DNA from 2 places in the Streptomyces sp. NPDC002602 genome. Region 2 is predicted to be linked to the other one. Evidence: riboswitches for the same ligand, from Rfam matches in the RefSeq annotation. Region 2 holds a riboswitch; the other holds the start of a gene.

Region 1 (3,394 bases), on a different contig from region 2:
TCACCGTCACACCCGTTTCCCGACTGGTCTACGACGGGTCCGGCAAGCCCGTGCCGCTGCCCGGGAAGTTCTTCCTGGAGATCCGGCTGCATCCGGCGGCCGGGCACACCGACGCCGGCCAGAACGTCTACCAGGGGCCCCGCCTGCAGAAGATCAACCTGAGCAGGCTCAAGGGCGTGGCCTACACGGGCGACTACGAGGGGTACGTGACCTTCGGCGCCGCCTTCGACACCAAGCCCACCTACAAGACCAGCGTGCTGCACGCGCCGGAGCGGCTCGTCGTCGACTTCCCGCACCCGGCGACCTGCTGAACCCCGACACCCGGATCGATCGGTCGAGGGGCCCGGGGCGTGCGCCGCCCCGGGCCCCTCGCGTCCGCCTGCCTAGTGCTGTGACCGGAATGGTTTGCCGGGTCGCGGTGTCCGGTGCGGTGCATCGCAAGGCGGAGGACCGCCTCTCGTACTGGACGTACCTGAGCGGTCCGACAACGCGGCGAGGTGCCGTGCCGGGCGCCGTGACACGGTGAACCTTTCCGGTCACAGCACTAGCGGTGCTCTGGATTGGGGAAGTCGAAGCGACAGCCGGCGTCCCACTCCGAGCGTTGGTTCCCGTGTGCGGGGATGCCGCCGGCCCGCTTGAGCAGGGCGGCCAGGTGCATCAGGTTCCAGGTCATGAACGTGGTGTTCCGGTTGGTGAAGTCGTTCTCCGGGCCGCCCGAACCCGGGTCGAGGTACGAGGGTCCGGGCCCGGCCTCGCCGATCCAGCCCGCGTCGGCCTGTGGCGGGATCGCGTAGCCGAGGTGCTGGAGGCTGTAGAGGACGTTCATGGCGCAGTGTTTGACGCCGTCCTCGTTGCCGGTGATCAGCGCGCCGCCGACCCTGCCGTAGTAGGCGTACTGGCCCCGGTCGTTCAGGATCGAGGAGCAGGCGTAGAGCCGCTCGATGACCCGCTTCATCACGGAGCTGTTGTCGCCGAGCCAGATCGGCCCGCACAGCACGAGGACGTCGGCGTCCATGATCTGGCTGTAGAGGACGGGCCACTGGTCGCTCTCCCAGCCGTGCTCGGTCATGTCGGGCCAGACACCGGTGGCGATGTCGTGGTCGACCGCCCGGATCAGTGAGGTCCGGGCGCCGGCCGCCTCCATCACCGCACGGCTCCTGGAGATCAGCCCCTCGGTGTTGCTGGTCTCCGGCGAGCGCTTGAGCGTGCAGTTGACGTAGACGGCGCTGAGGTCTGAGTAGTCGTGTTCGTCGGCCACTCCCCCACCCTGCGCGGGCCGGGACGGGTGCGCCAGCGGGCCGCGCCCGTCCGGGGGGCCGCCCGGATCGGCCCTGGTCGGAGCGGGTGGGCGGGGGCCTCGGGGGTGGGGCCGGGTTGTTACGGGTCCGCGCGGCCGACTAGGGTCAGCGGGCCTTGGTGTTCGGGAAACCGGTGGAAAACCGGTGCGGCCCTCGCCACTGTGATCGGGAAGTCCGGCTCCACTCCCCTGCGGGAAGCCACTGGGCCCGCGCGGGAGACCGCACGGCCCCGGGAAGGCGGAGTCAGGGCATCAGTACCCGTGAGCCAGGAGACCGGCCAGGGCACGTCGTCCATCCACGAGGTGCTGGAGAGGTCTCCTTACTCATGCATATAGCCGAGGGGTTTCTGCCCCCCTTGCACGCGGTCGCCTGGGGCGCCGCGTCCGCTCCCTTTGTCGTGCACGGTGTGCGCGCCCTCACCCGCGAGGTGAAGGCCAACCCCGAGAGCACGCTGCTGCTCGGCGCGTCCGGTGCGTTCACCTTCGTACTGTCCGCCCTGAAGATCCCTTCGGTGACGGGCAGTTGTTCCCACCCCACCGGCACCGGGCTCGGGGCGATCCTGTTCCGCCCGCCGATCATGGCGGTGCTCGGCACGATCACCCTGCTCTTCCAGGCGCTGCTGCTGGCGCACGGCGGCCTGACCACGCTCGGCGCGAACGTCTTCTCCATGGCCATCGCCGGGCCCTGGGCGGGCTACGGGGTCTACCGGCTGCTCAAGAGGTTCGATCTGCCGCTGATGGTGACCGTCTTCTTCGGCGCGTTCTTCGCCGACCTCGTCACCTACTGCGTGACCAGTGTCCAGTTGGCGCTGGCCTTCCCCGACCCGGGCACCGGCTTCCTCGGGGCGCTCGCCAAGTTCGGCGGCATCTTCGCCGTCACCCAGATCCCGCTGGCCGTCAGCGAGGGCCTGCTGACCGTCCTCGTCATGCGGCTGCTGATGCAGTCGAGCAAGTCGGACCTGGTCCGGCTGGGCGTCGCGAGGCTGACGGCCCGTACCGGGACCAAGCAGGAGGAGGCGGCGGTCCGATGACCAGGAACGCGAAGATCAACACGGTGCTGCTGCTCCTGGTGGCGGCGCTGGCCGTGCTCCCGCTCGCGCTGGGTCTGGGCGAGGGCAAGGAGGAGCCGTTCGCGGGCGCCGACGCGCAGGCGGAGGCGGCCATCACCGAGCTGAAGCCGGACTACGAGCCGTGGTTCTCGCCGCTGTACGAGCCCCCGTCCGGGGAGATCGAGTCGGCCCTGTTCGCCCTTCAGGCGGCGCTGGGCGCGGGCGTGCTCGCGTACTACTTCGGCGTCCGCAAGGGTCGGCGTCAGGGCCTCGCCCAAGCGGGCGCGACCGGTGGCCCGGCCGGCCCCGCGGAGTCGTAGGCGGTGCTGCCGATCGACGTGGCGGCGCACGGCAGTCGCTGGCGCCGCCGCCATCCGCTGGAGAAGGCCCTGTTGGGGCTCGGGCTGACGGTCACGGCCGTGGCCCTGCCGCCCTGGCCCGGGGGCCCGCTCGTCGCGGCGGCCACCCTGGTGGTGCTGCTCGGGCCCGCCGGGGTGGCCGGGCGCCAACTGTGGCGGGCCTTCCGGATCCCGCTCGGTTTCTGCTTCACCGGGGCGCTTCCGCTGCTGTTCGCGGTGGGCGGTCCGGCGGGGCTGGTGTCGTGGGCCCCCGACGGGCCCCGGCACGCGGCCGAGCTGCTGTTGCGCACCTCCGCGGCCTCCCTCGGGGTGCTGCTGTTCGCCTTCACCACCCCGGTGTCGGACGTGCTGCCCCGGCTCGTGCGGGCCGGGGTGCCGGCGCCGGTGGTGGACGTGGCCCTGGTCATGTACCGGATCGGCTTCCTGCTGCTGGACTCGATGGCCCAGGTCCGCCGCGCCCAGGCGGCCCGGCTCGGACACACGGGCCGGGCGGCGGTGTGGCGTTCGCTGGCCGGGCTGGCGGCGACCTCGTTCGTACGGGCCTTCGACCGCGCCGCGCGGCTCCAGGAGGGGCTGGCGGGGCGTGGTTACGACGGCGCCCTGCGGGTGCTGGTGCCGCCGGCCACGCTGTCGTGGCGGTTCCTGGCCGCGTCCGGGGCGCTGCTGGCGGCCCTGATCACCGTGACTCT
Region 2 (3,394 bases):
TGCAGGACTCCGGTTCCTTCCGCAAGGACGCCCGCCGCTGGCGGGAGTTGAACGAGGGCCGGGTCAGCCGGGACAACCCGGTCGCGGCCGTTCTGTCGTACCGCCCCAACTGCATGTTCAGCGACGGCGTCGAGCACTTGCGGCTGCGTCAGGCCATCACGGACAGCATGGGTCGCGTCGACTCGCGCAGACTGGCCCGAAGCACGGAGCAGGTGTCCGACTACCTTGTTTCGCAGTTCGGTTCACGTGGTTCGGCCGACCTGCTCGGCGACTACGCCAAGCAACTGCCGCTGTTCGTGTTCAACGAACTCTTCGGCTGCCCCGCCGACATCGGCGACCGCGTTCTGTTCGGCATCACCGGCATGTTCGACGGAGTCAACGCGGAGCGGGCCGCCGAGGTGCTGTACGGAGCCGTCGGTGAACTGGTGGCGCTCAAGCGCGCCCAGCCGGGCGAGGACGTCACCTCGTGGCTGATGCAGCACGAGGCGAAGCTGAACGACGAGGAGATGGTCCATCAGCTCGCCCTGTTGTTGGCGGCGGGCAGCGAACCGCTGCGGAACCTGATCGGCAACACCTTGCACCGTCTGCTCACCCACGACGCGTACGCCCACAAGGGCGGCCTGATCGACGAGGCCATCGACGACACGTTGTGGGAGAACCCTCCCCTGCAGAATCTCGCGCCCCACTACCCGGCCTCCGACATGGAGTTCGCCGGGCAGAAGGTGCAGGCCGGCGATCTGATGCTGGTCAGTTTCGCGGCCGCCAACACCGGGCCGGCCCTGGCGGCCGCGCGTCAGGCCGGCAGCAACCGGGCCCATCTGGCGTGGAGCGCGGGCCCGCACGCCTGCCCGTCGAAGGAGCCCGCCCGGCAGATCACCGTCACCGCCATCGAGAACCTCTTCAACCGGCTCCCGGACGTCGAGCTCTCCGTGCCGGAGGACAGCCTGGTGTGGCGCCCGGGTCCGTTCAACCGCGGCCTCGCCACGCTGCCCACCAGGTTCACGCCGTTCGAGACGGTCCGCGAGAACGCGCCGCGGGCGCGGGCCGGTGCGTCCACGAGCCACGACACGACCGTGGCCGGCCACCGGCGTGAACACAGCGGAAAATGGAGCCAGTTCCTCAACTGGCTCACCAGGTGATCAAGTCCACTCCGACCGGCCTTCCCGCCGCCGCATGAGCGTTCCTCCTCAAGGGTAGTGAGCATCGCGTTGTTCGATGTCACTTACGAGGCAAAGACGGTGTCGGGCCCGAGTTCGGGGACCAGGTGGTGGTAGTTGGTGTCGAACCACTTGGTCATCTCCAGCGGGGCCACGTCCTGTGTGCCGCGCGCCATCGCGAAGTAGCCGTCGAGCGGATCGGCCGACACGGCCGTCCGGTGGCGGGCGGGGATCGCGCCGACCATGACCGTGGTGTCCAGGACGTGGTCGTAGTACGAGAAGTCGCCGGTCGGAACCTCGGTGATGCCGGCTTCGGCCAGTTGGGCCCAGTTGGTCCGGCGCAGGTCCCGGGCGGTCTGCCGGAGGGTGTCCGCGGTGACGCGGCCCTTCCAGTAGCCCTCGATGGCCTTCTTCAGTTCGCGGTTCTGGCCCTGCCTGGGGTAGCCGTACACGGTGGCCCGTACTGCCGCGGCTGCGGACTCGGTGGTCACGGAACTCTCCTTCGCGAGCTTGTCTCCATGGACCCGGTGAGGGCCGAAGGCGCGAAGGGTGCCGGAACGGGCGGACCGCCGGGGCCGCGTACGTCCGTGTACGCGACGGGGAGGTTCCGCCTGAAGCACGCCGACCCGCCCACGAGGTCACCGGGAAACCGGGCGCGGTCGATCGCGCTCGGGCAACGGGCAGGTCTTCGGACTCGCGGGCACGCCTGCCGGTCTCCCGGCGGGCACCTACTGGCCGTCGCTTCCCAGGACCGGTTCCGGTCCCAGTGCGTATGACGGCGGTCGTTCCCGCTCACCGCTGCGGGGCAGTCCCGGATTCCCACCGGGTTCCCTCTTGCGACGCATCCCGCCTGGCGGACGGGGCGAACCAGCTGCGAGGCCCACACTAGGTCGACCGCCCGGTGAATGAACACGGCTTCCCACATGTCGGACGGTGAAATGAGACACGGTGGGGGTGCGGCGACACCACTCGCCACACCCCCACCGTCGTGCGTGCCTCCGGCGCACCCTCAGCCCGGAGACCTGCCGGGGCCCTCAGCCCCGGCCGTATGTGTGGAACCCGCGGCCGCTCTTGCGGCCCAGCAGCCCCGCCTGCACCATCCGCTGGAGCAGCGGGGGCGGGGCGTACAGGGGTTCCTTGAACTCCTCGTACAGCGACTCGGCGATCGCGGCGACGGTGTCCAGACCAATCAGGTCGGCCAGTTTGAGCGGTCCCATGGGGTGGGCGCAGCCGAGTTCCATGCCGGCGTCCACGTCGGTGGCGCTCGCGAACCCGGATTCGGCCATGCGGATGGCCGAGAGGAGGTAGGGGACGAGCAGCGCGTTGACGACGAAGCCGGCCCGGTCCTGGGAGCGGACGGTCGTCTTGCCGAGGGCGTCGCGGGCGAAGGCCTCGACCGAGGCGAGGGTGTCCGCCGAGGTGTGCAGGGAGGACACCACCTCGACGAGCGGCAGGACGGGCACGGGGTTGAAGAAGTGCAGGCCCACCACCCGGTCCGCGCGGCCGGTGACCATGCCCAACCGCATGATCGGGATGGCCGAGGTGTTCGTGGCGAGGATGGCCCGCGGGTCTGCGACGAGCTTGTCGAGGGCGGTGAAGATCTCCGTCTTGGCCTCGGGGTTCTCGGTGACGGCCTCGATGACGAGTTGCCGGTCGGCGAGGTCCTCCAGGTCGCCGGTGAACACCAGTCGGGCCAGGGCGTCCTCGGCGGTGATCCGGTCGAGCTTTCCGCGTTGGACGGCGCGTTCCAGGGAGACGGCGACGCGTTCGCGGGCGGCTCGGGCGGCGACGGAGTCCGCCTCGGCCACCACAGTGTCGAGGCCGGCGCGGGCGCAGACCTCGGCGATGCCGGCGCCCATCCGGCCGCCGCCGACGACCCCGACGCGTTGGATCCGGGGCGCTGCCGCGGGGGCGTTCACGCGTTCACCCGCACGGCGGCGACGCGGACGAGGTGGCGGGTGTAGGCCTCGGGGGTGAAGAAGGCGGGGAGCCGCACGGACAGCGCGGTGTCCACGAAGACCTCCCGGGCTTCGAGGACCAGCGCGCGGGGGTCCTCGGCCTCCAGGGCAGCGCATTCGGCGTCGAGGAACTCGACGACCGTTCCCCGGTCCACCCGGTCGTGGCGCAGCCACTGCCAGATCTGGACTCGGGCGATCTCGGCGGTCGCGGCGTCCTCCATCAGGCCGCCCAGGGCGACGGCGCCGCTGCCGCGCAGCCAGGCGTCGAAGTAGCGCAGG

What was found. A riboswitch is a leader RNA that binds a small molecule or an ion and turns the genes downstream of it on or off. The one in region 2 is predicted to bind cobalamin.
Region 1: another riboswitch for cobalamin. It lies ahead of ACFYW3_RS21320 (energy-coupling factor ABC transporter permease); the one in region 2 lies ahead of ACFYW3_RS03960 (5-methyltetrahydropteroyltriglutamate--homocysteine S-methyltransferase).

What each region holds. Positions count from the first base shown of each region.
Region 1 is NZ_JBIAQX010000007.1:261,969-265,362, forward strand. Features, by position in the region: gene ACFYW3_RS21310 (hypothetical protein) at 1-311, shown strand, start outside; gene ACFYW3_RS21315 (flavodoxin family protein) at 545-1,258, opposite strand; cobalamin riboswitch at 1,398-1,595, shown strand; gene ACFYW3_RS21320 (energy-coupling factor ABC transporter permease) at 1,624-2,328, shown strand; gene ACFYW3_RS21325 (energy-coupling factor ABC transporter substrate-binding protein) at 2,325-2,666, shown strand; gene cbiQ (cobalt ECF transporter T component CbiQ) at 2,670-3,394, shown strand, end outside.
Region 2 is NZ_JBIAQX010000001.1:981,436-984,829, reverse strand. Features, by position in the region: gene ACFYW3_RS03965 (cytochrome P450) at 1-1,139, shown strand, start outside; partial or broken gene ACFYW3_RS03960 (5-methyltetrahydropteroyltriglutamate--homocysteine S-methyltransferase) at 1,226-1,648, opposite strand; cobalamin riboswitch at 1,819-2,044, opposite strand; gene ACFYW3_RS03955 (3-hydroxybutyryl-CoA dehydrogenase) at 2,192-3,076, opposite strand; gene aceB (malate synthase A) at 3,073-3,394, opposite strand, start outside.